4 regions of the Bacillus sp. KNSH39 genome follow, and region 4 is predicted to be linked to each of the others. Evidence: a T-box and tRNA genes for the amino acid it is inferred to sense, from the RefSeq annotation. Region 4 holds a T-box; the other regions hold tRNA genes.
The links. A T-box is a leader RNA that pairs with one kind of tRNA and senses whether it is charged. The one in region 4 lies ahead of thrS (threonine--tRNA ligase), so its partner is inferred to be a tRNA-Thr.

Region 1 (2,906 bases), 3.7 Mb from region 4:
GTTTTGAGAGAACATAAAAAACTTGTTGACTTTTAAAGTAAATAAGTTATAATAATGATTGTCTCAAAAGAATAATGTCTGGTAATGATGGCAGAGAGGTCACACCCGTTCCCATACCGAACACGGAAGTTAAGCTCTCTAGCGCCGATGGTAGTTGGGACCTTGTCCCTGTGAGAGTAGGACGTTGCCAGGCAATATTATTCCGCAGTAGCTCAGCGGTAGAGCTATCGGCTGTTAACCGATCGGTCGTAGGTTCGATTCCTACCTGCGGAGCCATTGGAGAGCTGTCCGAGTTGGCCGAAGGAGCACGATTGGAAATCGTGTATACGTCACAAGCGTATCAAGGGTTCGAATCCCTTGCTCTCCGCCATAGGATTTATAATATTTGGCCCGTTGGTCAAGTGGTTAAGACACCGCCCTTTCACGGCGGTAACACGGGTTCGAATCCCGTACGGGTCACCACTTTGGAGGATTAGCTCAGCTGGGAGAGCACCTGCCTTACAAGCAGGGGGTCGGCGGTTCGATCCCGTCATCCTCCACCATATAAATTTTATATGAATAGTATTATCGCGGGGTGGAGCAGCACGGTAGCTCGTCGGGCTCATAACCCGAAGGTCGCAGGTTCAAATCCTGTCCCCGCAACCAAATGGTCCCGTGGTGTAGTGGTTAACATGCCTGCCTGTCACGCAGGAGATCGCCGGTTCGACCCCGGTCGGGACCGCCATTTTAATAAGGCTCGGTAGCTCAGTCGGTAGAGCAGAGGACTGAAAATCCTCGTGTCGGCGGTTCGATTCCGTCCCGAGCCACCATTTATTTTAATAAAATACGCCGGCTTAGCTCAATTGGTAGAGCAACTGACTTGTAATCAGTAGGTTGGGGGTTCAAGTCCTCTAGCCGGCACCATGTAAGTTTCGGAGGGGTAGCGAAGTGGCTAAACGCGGCGGACTGTAAATCCGCTCCTTCGGGTTCGGCAGTTCGAATCTGCCCCCCTCCACCATTTACATAGGGGCATAGTTTAAAGGTAGAACTGAGGTCTCCAAAACCTCCAGTGTGGGTTCGATTCCTACTGCCCCTGCCAAATATATTTACACAACATGGCGGTTGTGGCGAAGTGGTTAACGCACCGGATTGTGGCTCCGGCATTCGTGGGTTCGATTCCCATCAGTCGCCCCATTTTTATTTTAAAAATTACAAATAATCTAATGGATACTTACATATAATTAAGTAAGAATTCGATGGGCTATAGCCAAGCGGTAAGGCAACGGACTTTGACTCCGTCATGCGCTGGTTCGAATCCAGCTAGCCCAGCCATTTTTGCGGAAGTAGTTCAGTGGTAGAATACAACCTTGCCAAGGTTGGGGTCGCGGGTTCGAATCCCGTCTTCCGCTCCAATAAAATTTAATATGGCGGCATAGCCAAGTGGTAAGGCAGAGGTCTGCAAAACCTTTATCACCGGTTCAAATCCGGTTGCCGCCTTTTCTTTTGTGCCGATGTGGCGGAATTGGCAGACGCGCACGACTCAAAATCGTGTTCCTTCGGGAGTGTCGGTTCGACCCCGACCATCGGTATCATGAACGGCGTAATAAAAGACTCTACACCAAATGTGTAGAGTCTTTTTATGTTTTCATCATACTATAAAATAAGCAAAAATGGTGTGTTGGTGAAATGGTTATAAATGATTAAGGTAAACTTATTCATTTAGTACATGCGATACAGTTGGGGAAAGCTACAAAACAATAAAGGGATAAATTTTTATCCCTTTATATAATTTCATTATTTTATAGAGAATTTCTCCAACCTGGTGACATGAAGTTAAATCCGACGCCACCAGTAGATATTAGTACATGATCAGCTGTTAATTTCGTAATTTCTAAGAACTTCTTTTCAAACTCTTCTCTGTTGTATTTGTACATAGTTGAGTGGCATGACCACATGTGCGTTGAAGTACTCAACCAGTCTCCTAATTCCTTTAATTCAGGAAACGACTCAAATCGAATTGGTTCATCTAATTTCATGAATCTCACTTGATAGATAGTTGGGTTTAACTTCTCTCCTATTCCTTTAAAAGCATGTGATTTTTTGTCTTTGGAATGTGTCATAATTCACCCTCCATCTTTTCTTCAAATTTTTTCCTATTTTTATTGTACAACAATAGAAAACAATTATGGGAATAATATGGAAATGTTTATTGGCAATATAAAAAGACTGTAACAGAAATGTTAGAGTCTTTTTGTTAAATTATACTATGTGCTTCTAAAATTCGTAATAAACGTAGGAATTCATGTATAATATAACTTGTCGAAAGAACAAAATGATAGTGATTTATATTATGTCTGTAATATGAATCAAAAATGAACTTTTTATATTTCTTTTAAAAATGTGTTGAACACACATTATATTTCATATTAATATTTTTATGTAGATTTAAAACGGGAAAGAGAGTGGAAAGTATGGGCCGTAAATGGAACAATATTAAAGACAAAAAAGCATCAAAAGATGCAAATACAAGCCGTATATACGCGAAATTTGGGCGTGAAATTTATGTGGCAGCAAAACAAGGCGAGCCAGATCCAGAATCAAACCAAGCACTAAGAGTTGTATTAGAGCGTGCGAAAACATACAATGTTCCAAGAACAATTATTGATCGTGCAGTTGAAAAAGCAAAAGGCGGTTCAGAAGAAAATTATGACGAGCTTCGTTATGAAGGATTCGGACCAAATGGAGCTATGGTTATTGTAGATACACTTACAAATAACGTAAACCGTACTGCAGCAGATGTACGAGCTGCATTTAGCAAAAATAGTGGTAATATGGGTGTGAACGGTTCTGTAGCTTACATGTTTGATGCGACAGCTGTTATCGGCCTTGAAGGTAAAACATCAGATGAAGTTCTTGAAATTTTAATG
Region 2 (2,906 bases), 3.3 Mb from region 4:
GCAAACCGACACAGGTAGGCGAGGAGAGAATCCTAAGGTGTGCGAGAGAACTCTGGTTAAGGAACTCGGCAAAATGACCCCGTAACTTCGGGAGAAGGGGTGCTTTCTTAACGGAAAGCCGCAGTGAATAGGCCCAAGCGACTGTTTAGCAAAAACACAGCTCTCTGCGAAGCCGTAAGGCGAAGTATAGGGGGTGACACCTGCCCGGTGCTGGAAGGTTAAGGAGAGGGGTTAGCGTAAGCGAAGCTCTGAACTGAAGCCCCAGTAAACGGCGGCCGTAACTATAACGGTCCTAAGGTAGCGAAATTCCTTGTCGGGTAAGTTCCGACCCGCACGAAAGGTGTAACGATTTGGGCACTGTCTCAACCAGAGACTCGGTGAAATTATAGTACCTGTGAAGATGCAGGTTACCCGCGACAGGACGGAAAGACCCCGTGGAGCTTTACTGTAGCCTGATATTGAATTTTGGTACAGTTTGTACAGGATAGGCGGGAGCCATTGAAACCGGAGCGCTAGCTTCGGTGGAGGCGCTGGTGGGATACCGCCCTGACTGTATTGAAATTCTAACCTACGGGTCTTATCGACCCGGGAGACAGTGTCAGGTGGGCAGTTTGACTGGGGCGGTCGCCTCCTAAAGTGTAACGGAGGCGCCCAAAGGTTCCCTCAGAATGGTTGGAAATCATTCGTAGAGTGCAAAGGCATAAGGGAGCTTGACTGCGAGACCTACAAGTCGAGCAGGGACGAAAGTCGGGCTTAGTGATCCGGTGGTTCCGCATGGAAGGGCCATCGCTCAACGGATAAAAGCTACCCCGGGGATAACAGGCTTATCTCCCCCAAGAGTCCACATCGACGGGGAGGTTTGGCACCTCGATGTCGGCTCATCGCATCCTGGGGCTGTAGTCGGTCCCAAGGGTTGGGCTGTTCGCCCATTAAAGCGGTACGCGAGCTGGGTTCAGAACGTCGTGAGACAGTTCGGTCCCTATCCGTCGTGGGCGTAGGAAATTTGAGAGGAGCTGTCCTTAGTACGAGAGGACCGGGATGGACGCACCGCTGGTGTACCAGTTGTTCTGCCAAGGGCATAGCTGGGTAGCTATGTGCGGAAGGGATAAGTGCTGAAAGCATCTAAGCATGAAGCCCCCCTCAAGATGAGATTTCCCATAGCGTAAGCTAGTAAGATCCCTGAAAGATGATCAGGTTGATAGGTTCGAGGTGGAAGCATGGTGACATGTGGAGCTGACGAATACTAATAGATCGAGGACTTAACCATATAATATGTAGCAAATGTTATCTAGTTTTGAAGGAATATATATTAAAATTTCTTCTTGACATTTCGAAAGAAATGTTTATAATGGTAAAAGTCTGGTAATGATGGCAGAGAGGTCACACCCGTTCCCATACCGAACACGGAAGTTAAGCTCTCTAGCGCCGATGGTAGTTGGGACCTTGTCCCTGTGAGAGTAGGACGTTGCCAGGCTAATATTATTCCGCAGTAGCTCAGTGGTAGAGCTATCGGCTGTTAACCGATCGGTCGTAGGTTCGAGTCCTACCTGCGGAGCCATTATGCTTCCATAGCTCAGCTGGTAGAGCACTTCCATGGTAAGGAAGAGGTCACCGGTTCAAGCCCGGTTGGAAGCTTGGGAATAGGTTTAAAACTTTTTTGGCCCGTTGGTCAAGTGGTTAAGACACCGCCCTTTCACGGCGGTAACACGGGTTCGAATCCCGTACGGGTCACCACTTTTGGAGGATTAGCTCAGCTGGGAGAGCACCTGCCTTACAAGCAGGGGGTCGGCGGTTCGATCCCGTCATCCTCCACCATATATATTTAAAATGTCGGAGGGGTAGCGAAGTGGCTAAACGCGGCGGACTGTAAATCCGCTCCTTCGGGTTCGGCAGTTCGAATCTGCCCCCCTCCACCATTTTCTTTAAAATAACCTGAGAGGGTTTATTTTTTTGAAAAGATAACCATACTAGTAAATATTAATGGGCTATAGCCAAGCGGTAAGGCAACGGACTTTGACTCCGTCATGCGCTGGTTCGAATCCAGCTAGCCCAGCCATTTACGAGCCATTAGCTCAGTTGGTAGAGCATCTGACTTTTAATCAGAGGGTCGAAGGTTCGAGTCCTTCATGGCTCATCATTTTTGCGGAAGTAGTTCAGTGGTAGAATACAACCTTGCCAAGGTTGGGGTCGCGGGTTCGAATCCCGTCTTCCGCTTAATTAATAAGGGGCCTTAGCTCAGCTGGGAGAGCGCCTGCCTTGCACGCAGGAGGTCAGCGGTTCGATCCCGCTAGGCTCCATCTAAATAAAAAAGCTTACATCATACGATGTAAGCTTTTTTTGTGTTTAAAAAGACAACTTTTATACTTGTCGTTTAAAATGAAGAAAACGTAAAAATAAGGGATGGGGAGATAATTGTGAAAGTTGTTATTGCATCTGATTCATATAAAGAAAGCCTAAAAGCTATAGAAGTATGTGGAGCTATTGAAAGAGGTTTTAGAGCAATTTTTCCTAATGCAGAGTATGTGAAAATACCAATTGGAGATGGAGGAGAAGGGACGGTTGAATCACTTGTTGATGCTACAGGGGGGAGAATTATATCAATTAGTGTGACAGGACCGCTTAGAGAAGGTATACAAGCTTTTTATGGCATTTCTAAAGATAAAAAGACAGCGTTTATTGAAATGGCAGCAGCATCAGGATTACAGCACGTTCCAGTTGAAAAGCGCAACCCACTTATTACAACGACAAAAGGAACAGGAGAACTTATATTACATGCGCTAGATCAAGGAGTGGAGTACATAATTTTAGGACTTGGAGGAAGTGCTACAAATGATGGCGGGGCAGGTATGTTAGAGGCTTTAGGAGTAAGGTTTATAAATGGTAAGGGTGAAGTAATAGATCCATCT
Region 3 (2,906 bases), 2.5 Mb from region 4:
GCTCTTTCGGTAAACCAGATTCTTTCCAAGTTACGTAAGTTAAAATATCAACTGGGTTAGTTGCGATTAAGAAGATTCCATCGAATCCGCTATCCATAATGCCTCGAACGATTTGTTTAAAGATCTTTGTATTTTTCTCAACTAAGTCTAAACGAGTTTCACCTGGCTTTTGTGGTAACCCAGCAGTGATAACAACTAAATCTGCATCTTTACAATCTGCATAGCTACCGCTCCAAACTTTTGTTGGTGATGGAGAGAATGGTACCGCATGGCTTAAGTCCATTGCTTCCCCTTCTGCTTTTGCTTCATTAACATCTACTAATACGAATTCTTCAGCTACACCTTGGTTGATCATTGAGTAAGCGTAACTACAACCTACAGCTCCTGTTCCTACTAATACTACACGATTGATACCTTTTTTCATGGTAATTTCCCCTCTCTATTGTTCACATATATTTTTTTATGATTGTTTAAGTAATTAATTAAAATACTAATTTAATGTTGTTTAACTTCTTTACATTCATATTGTAGCACGTATTATTGTGAATTACTTCACAAATTATGACCTATTTGTGAACTTTTTCACATAGAGTGTAAAGTTATTGGAATAGGTGTGGAATCCATTTCAATGGAGGCGTTTTCTTTAGATTGTGAAAGGGATTTTCTTGTGGTTTTTGTCGGTAAGTGAAATTATACCAGCGATTTTTAGAATATATCGACCGTAACTCCAAATATATCAGCGATTATTAAAATTTATCGATCGTAACTCAAATTATATCAGCGATTTTTGCAATATATCGACTTACCGACAAAACTCGACAATACTGACAACATAAAAAAGCTGTCTTCAGTAGATCACAGCTATTGAGAGAAAGCAGCTTCTTCTATATATTATTTATTTTCCACAGTAGCTCCCAGATGCATTTTCATCGGTTTCTCCAAGTGTAGGAGGCTACAGCCATACAGCTGGGGTAAAAGTTCAAGTTGAAGTTAATTCCTTCATATTCATACAGGTCCAAATAATTAACATGATTGTATTTACCGCTCTCTATGTACCCAACTGCAACAGCGAATACTTCATATTTCTTCTATTGCATAAAAAAGCAGACTATCCAAAGTCCATTTTTATACAACAAAAAAGAGATAGCAGATTATGCTATCTCTTTTAGTATGACCCGTACGGGATTCGAACCCGTGTTACCGCCGTGAAAGGGCGGTGTCTTAACCACTTGACCAACGGGCCAGTTCTGGCAGAGAAGAAGGGATTCGAACCCTCGCACCGCGTTCGCGATCTACTCCCTTAGCAGGGGAGCCCCTTGAGCCACTTGGGTACTTCTCTATAAATATGGCTCCGCAGGTAGGACTCGAACCTACGACCGATCGGTTAACAGCCGATAGCTCTACCACTGAGCTACTGCGGAACAATTATGGTGGGCCTAAATGGACTCGAACCATCGACCTCACGCTTATCAGGCGTGCGCTCTAACCAGCTGAGCTATAGGCCCATAATTGAAAAGCGGGTGAAGAGAATCGAACTCTCGACCAGAGCTTGGAAGGCTCTTGTTTTACCACTAAACTACACCCGCATTAAATTGTAAATGGTGAGCCATGAAGGACTCGAACCTTCGACCCTCTGATTAAAAGTCAGATGCTCTACCAACTGAGCTAATGGCTCATTTTGAAAGTGGTGCCGACTAGAGGACTTGAACCCCCAACCTACTGATTACAAGTCAGTTGCTCTACCAATTGAGCTAAGTCGGCTTGCGTTTTCAAAATGGTGGCTCGGGACGGAATCGAACCGCCGACACGAGGATTTTCAGTCCTCTGCTCTACCGACTGAGCTACCGAGCCTTTATGTAAAAATGGCGGTCCCGACCGGGGTCGAACCGGCGATCTCCTGCGTGACAGGCAGGCATGTTAACCACTACACCACGGGACCATTTGGTTGCGGGGACAGGATTTGAACCTGCGACCTTCGGGTTATGAGCCCGACGAGCTACCGTGCTGCTCCACCCCGCGATGATAAAATATTTACTTTAGAAAAAATGGAGGAGGTAGAGGGATTCGAACCCCCGCGCGACTCTCGCCGCCTGTCGGTTTTCAAGACCGATCCCTTCAGCCGAACTTGGGTATACCTCCGAGATATATACGTCTAATGGTGGACCTTGTAGGACTCGAACCTACGACCGGACGGTTATGAGCCGTCTGCTCTAACCAGCTGAGCTAAAGGTCCTTTATGGTAGCGGCGGAGGGGATCGAACCCCCGACCTCACGGGTATGAACCGTACGCTCTAGCCAGCTGAGCTACACCGCCATAAATGATATTAATATAAGTGGAGCCTAGCGGGATCGAACCGCTGACCTCCTGCGTGCAAGGCAGGCGCTCTCCCAGCTGAGCTAAGGCCCCATGTTTTTTAGGAATATCGGGAAGACAGGATTTGAACCTGCGACCCCCTGGTCCCAAACCAGGTGCTCTACCAAGCTGAGCCACTTCCCGTTAATAAAAGCGCGCCCGAGAGGAGTCGAACCCCTAACCTCTTGATCCGTAGTCAAACGCTCTATCCAATTGAGCTACGGGCGCATATGGTGCCGAGGGCGGGGGTCGAACCCGCACGGTGGTCACCCACCGCAGGATTTTAAGTCCTGTGCGTCTGCCTGTTCCGCCACCCCGGCATGTCATATTGAAAATTGGAGCGGAAGACGGGATTCGAACCCGCGACCCCAACCTTGGCAAGGTTGTATTCTACCACTGAACTACTTCCGCAAGACATGTATGAGTTATTTAATTAAAAGTGCGGGTGAAGGGAGTCGAACCCCCACGCCAAAGGCGCCAGATCCTAAGTCTGGTGCGTCTGCCAATTCCGCCACACCCGCATATTAATTTATTTAAGAAAAATGGGGCGACT
Region 4 (2,906 bases):
TGTTAATATATTTAAGTTATAATAGGAGGCTTACCCTTTTGTATTGTACGGTAGAAGCAGTGTGAGCTTGAAATTTTTTTTAGAAAAGGATGTGCCTAATTTGCGTATCAATAAATTTATTAGTGAAGCTGGAAAAGCGTCTCGACGTGGAGCGGATAAACTAATTAATGAGAGAAGAGTAATTATTAACGGTAAGGTTGCAAAAATTGGTGACCAAGTGAACCCAGGTGATGATGTACGAGTAAATGGAGAGCAGCTTCGAATTGCTCGAGATCACGTATATATCGCTTTAAATAAACCAGTAGGTATTACATGTACGAGTGAAAAAGCTGTAAAAGGTAATATTATCGATTTAGTGAACCATCCTTTACGAATTAGTCACATTGGACGCCTTGATAAAGACTCAGACGGTTTAATTTTATTAACGAATGATGGTGATATTGTTAATGAGATTTTACGTGCTGAAAACAAACATGAGAAAGAATATATCGTTTCAGTAGATAAGCCAATTACACCTGATTTCTTAGAGAAAATGGCAGCGGGTGTTAAAATTTTAGGAACAAAAACGCTTCCTTGTGAGGTTACACAGTTATCAAAATATGAGTTCCAAATTATTTTAACACAAGGGCTAAATCGTCAAATTCGCCGTATGTGTGAAGCTTTAGGTTATCAAGTATACACGTTAAAACGTACGAGAATTATGAATATTGAATTGAATAATTTACCGGTTGGGCAGTGGAGAGATTTAACAAAGAAAGAGAAAAGACGTCTATTTGCAGACTTAAATTACGAACCACAAGATTGGTAAAATTGTGAAGTGAAACCAAAAAAATTTGGTTTCACTTTTTTAATTAAATAAATAATTTTTTTAAACACTTGCAAAAATAAAATGAATAAGATATATTAAATAACAATAAATGGATGTTTTACAAAAAGCAAAGAAAAGGACACGAGTTATTTTACCCGGTTATACAGAGAAGGAAGGAAAGCTGAGAACTTCCTAACGCAGAAAAATAACTTACCACCTTAGAGCTGCACTAGGGAAATTAAGTATCTAGTGCCGTGTATGCGACGTTATCGCAAAAGAAGCCATTATGTTTTTTGTGATGGGAATCTGGGTGGAACCACGGATATAAGCATATTCGTCCCTATATTTAGGGATGAATATGCTTTTTTGCATTCAATTTCATAATAAGCGAAGAAAAGGACACGAGTTATTTTACCCGGTTATACAGAGAAGGAAGGAAAGCTGAGAACTTCCTAACGCAGAAAAATAACTTACCACCTTAGAGCTGCACTGGGGAAATTAAGTATCTAGTGCCGTATAAACGACGTTACCGTAAAAGAAGCCATTGCATTTTGTGATGGGAATCTGGGTGGAACCACGGGTAAAAGCACGCTCGTCCCTATGTTAGGGATGAGTGTGCTTTTTATTATGAAATGGAGAGATGAAAAATGAAAGAACAAATGATTGAAATTAAATTTCCAGATGGTAGCGTGAAAGAATTTGTAAAAGGAATTACTTTAGAAGAAATTGCGGGATCCATTAGCAGTAGTTTGAAAAAGAAAGCAGTCGCGGGGAAAGTGAATGATGGGTTATATGATTTACGCCGAAAGATTGAAGAAAATGCGGAGGTAGAAATCATTACTATAGATTCAAATGAAGGTGTAGAAATTACAAGACACTCTGCGGCACATATTTTAGCGCAAGCTGTAAAAAGAATGTATGGTGATATAAATCTTGGGGTGGGGCCTGTTATTGAAAATGGATTTTATTATGATATGGATCTTCCAAGTAGTGTAAACGTAGAAGATTTACGAAAAATCGAAAAAGAAATGAAAAAGATTATAAATGAAAATATAAAGATAGAACGAGTTGAGGTTTCTCGAGAAGAAGCAGCAAAACTGTTTCAAGAAATGAACGATCGCTTGAAATTAGAACTTTTAGAAGCAATTCCTAGTGGGGAAAGTGTAACACTATATAAACAAGGTGAATTTGTAGATTTATGTAGAGGGCCACATTTACCATCAACAGGTTATTTGAAATCATTTCAATTAACTCACGTTTCCGGTGCATATTGGCGAGGTGATAGTAATAACCAAGTGCTTCAGCGCATATATGGTGTTGCATTCTCTTCTCAAAAAGAATTAGAAGAGTATTTACATTTCGTTGAAGAAGCAACAAAAAGAAATCATCGTAAGTTAGGCAATGAGCTTGAGTTATTTATGTTTTCTGAAGAGGCTCCGGGAATGCCGTTTTATTTACCGAAAGGACAAATGATTCGTAACGAATTGGAAGCATTTTTAAGAGAAATTCAAAAAGAGTACAATTATCAAGAAGTACGCACTCCGTTCATGATGAACCAAGAAGTATGGGAGAGATCAGGGCACTGGGGACATTATAAAGATAATATGTATTTCTCTGAAGTAGATAATAAAAGTTTTGCATTAAAACCGATGAACTGTCCAGGGCACATGCTTATGTTTAAAAATAAATTGCATTCTTATCGTGAATTACCGATTCGTATGTGTGAATTCGGTCAAGTACATCGCCATGAATTTAGTGGTGCGTTAAACGGATTATTAAGAGTACGTACTTTCTGCCAAGATGATGCACATTTATTTGTAACTCCAAAACAAATTGAAAATGAAATCAAATCCGTAATGGCGCAAATTGATTACGTATATAAAACTTTTGGATTCGAATATGAAGTAGAGCTTTCTACTCGTCCAGAAGACTCAATGGGTGATGATAAATTATGGGAGCAAGCAGAAGCAGCATTAGAAAATGTATTACAATCGCTAAATTATAAATATAGACTAAATGAAGGTGACGGTGCATTTTACGGGCCGAAAATTGATTTTCATATTAAAGATGCTTTAAATAGAAGTCACCAGTGCGGAAC

Region 1: it encodes a tRNA-Thr, which carries the amino acid that the T-box ahead of thrS (threonine--tRNA ligase) is inferred to sense. The anticodon was not compared.
Region 2: it encodes a tRNA-Thr, which carries the amino acid that the T-box ahead of thrS (threonine--tRNA ligase) is inferred to sense. The anticodon was not compared.
Region 3: it encodes a tRNA-Thr, which carries the amino acid that the T-box ahead of thrS (threonine--tRNA ligase) is inferred to sense. The anticodon was not compared.

Annotation. Positions count from the first base shown of each region.
Region 1 is NZ_JBQXYO010000001.1:4,392,890-4,395,795, forward strand. It holds rRNA gene rrf (5S ribosomal RNA) at 78-193, shown strand; tRNA gene ACUL40_RS22435 (tRNA-Asn) at 202-276, shown strand; tRNA gene ACUL40_RS22440 (tRNA-Ser) at 279-370, shown strand; tRNA gene ACUL40_RS22445 (tRNA-Glu) at 388-462, shown strand; tRNA gene ACUL40_RS22450 (tRNA-Val) at 467-542, shown strand; tRNA gene ACUL40_RS22455 (tRNA-Met) at 569-645, shown strand; tRNA gene ACUL40_RS22460 (tRNA-Asp) at 649-724, shown strand; tRNA gene ACUL40_RS22465 (tRNA-Phe) at 734-809, shown strand; tRNA gene ACUL40_RS22470 (tRNA-Thr) at 828-903, shown strand; tRNA gene ACUL40_RS22475 (tRNA-Tyr) at 914-997, shown strand; tRNA gene ACUL40_RS22480 (tRNA-Trp) at 1,005-1,078, shown strand; tRNA gene ACUL40_RS22485 (tRNA-His) at 1,098-1,173, shown strand; tRNA gene ACUL40_RS22490 (tRNA-Gln) at 1,237-1,311, shown strand; tRNA gene ACUL40_RS22495 (tRNA-Gly) at 1,317-1,391, shown strand; tRNA gene ACUL40_RS22500 (tRNA-Cys) at 1,406-1,476, shown strand; tRNA gene ACUL40_RS22505 (tRNA-Leu) at 1,487-1,568, shown strand; gene ACUL40_RS22510 (DUF3884 family protein) at 1,779-2,099, opposite strand; gene ACUL40_RS22515 (YebC/PmpR family DNA-binding transcriptional regulator) at 2,451-2,906, shown strand, end outside.
Region 2 is NZ_JBQXYO010000001.1:4,012,998-4,015,903, forward strand. It holds rRNA gene ACUL40_RS20560 (23S ribosomal RNA) at 1-1,267, shown strand, start outside; rRNA gene rrf (5S ribosomal RNA) at 1,359-1,474, shown strand; tRNA gene ACUL40_RS20570 (tRNA-Asn) at 1,484-1,558, shown strand; tRNA gene ACUL40_RS20575 (tRNA-Thr) at 1,563-1,635, shown strand; tRNA gene ACUL40_RS20580 (tRNA-Glu) at 1,660-1,734, shown strand; tRNA gene ACUL40_RS20585 (tRNA-Val) at 1,740-1,815, shown strand; tRNA gene ACUL40_RS20590 (tRNA-Tyr) at 1,833-1,916, shown strand; tRNA gene ACUL40_RS20595 (tRNA-Gln) at 1,982-2,056, shown strand; tRNA gene ACUL40_RS20600 (tRNA-Lys) at 2,062-2,134, shown strand; tRNA gene ACUL40_RS20605 (tRNA-Gly) at 2,143-2,214, shown strand; tRNA gene ACUL40_RS20610 (tRNA-Ala) at 2,225-2,297, shown strand; gene ACUL40_RS20615 (glycerate kinase) at 2,415-2,906, shown strand, end outside.
Region 3 is NZ_JBQXYO010000001.1:3,256,409-3,259,314, forward strand. It holds gene ACUL40_RS16655 (L-lactate dehydrogenase) at 1-424, opposite strand, end outside; tRNA gene ACUL40_RS16660 (tRNA-Glu) at 1,172-1,243, opposite strand; tRNA gene ACUL40_RS16665 (tRNA-Ser) at 1,249-1,339, opposite strand; tRNA gene ACUL40_RS16670 (tRNA-Asn) at 1,347-1,421, opposite strand; tRNA gene ACUL40_RS16675 (tRNA-Ile) at 1,429-1,505, opposite strand; tRNA gene ACUL40_RS16680 (tRNA-Gly) at 1,516-1,586, opposite strand; tRNA gene ACUL40_RS16685 (tRNA-Lys) at 1,600-1,675, opposite strand; tRNA gene ACUL40_RS16690 (tRNA-Thr) at 1,686-1,761, opposite strand; tRNA gene ACUL40_RS16695 (tRNA-Phe) at 1,776-1,851, opposite strand; tRNA gene ACUL40_RS16700 (tRNA-Asp) at 1,864-1,939, opposite strand; tRNA gene ACUL40_RS16705 (tRNA-Met) at 1,943-2,019, opposite strand; tRNA gene ACUL40_RS16710 (tRNA-Ser) at 2,047-2,139, opposite strand; tRNA gene ACUL40_RS16715 (tRNA-Ile) at 2,157-2,233, opposite strand; tRNA gene ACUL40_RS16720 (tRNA-Met) at 2,238-2,314, opposite strand; tRNA gene ACUL40_RS16725 (tRNA-Ala) at 2,335-2,407, opposite strand; tRNA gene ACUL40_RS16730 (tRNA-Pro) at 2,424-2,497, opposite strand; tRNA gene ACUL40_RS16735 (tRNA-Arg) at 2,508-2,581, opposite strand; tRNA gene ACUL40_RS16740 (tRNA-Leu) at 2,585-2,673, opposite strand; tRNA gene ACUL40_RS16745 (tRNA-Gly) at 2,690-2,764, opposite strand; tRNA gene ACUL40_RS16750 (tRNA-Leu) at 2,794-2,874, opposite strand; tRNA gene ACUL40_RS16755 (tRNA-His) at 2,897-2,906, opposite strand, start outside.
Region 4 is NZ_JBQXYO010000001.1:721,864-724,769, forward strand. It holds gene rluF (23S rRNA pseudouridine(2604) synthase RluF) at 101-808, shown strand; T-box leader at 930-1,153, shown strand; T-box leader at 1,190-1,411, shown strand; gene thrS (threonine--tRNA ligase) at 1,456-2,906, shown strand, end outside.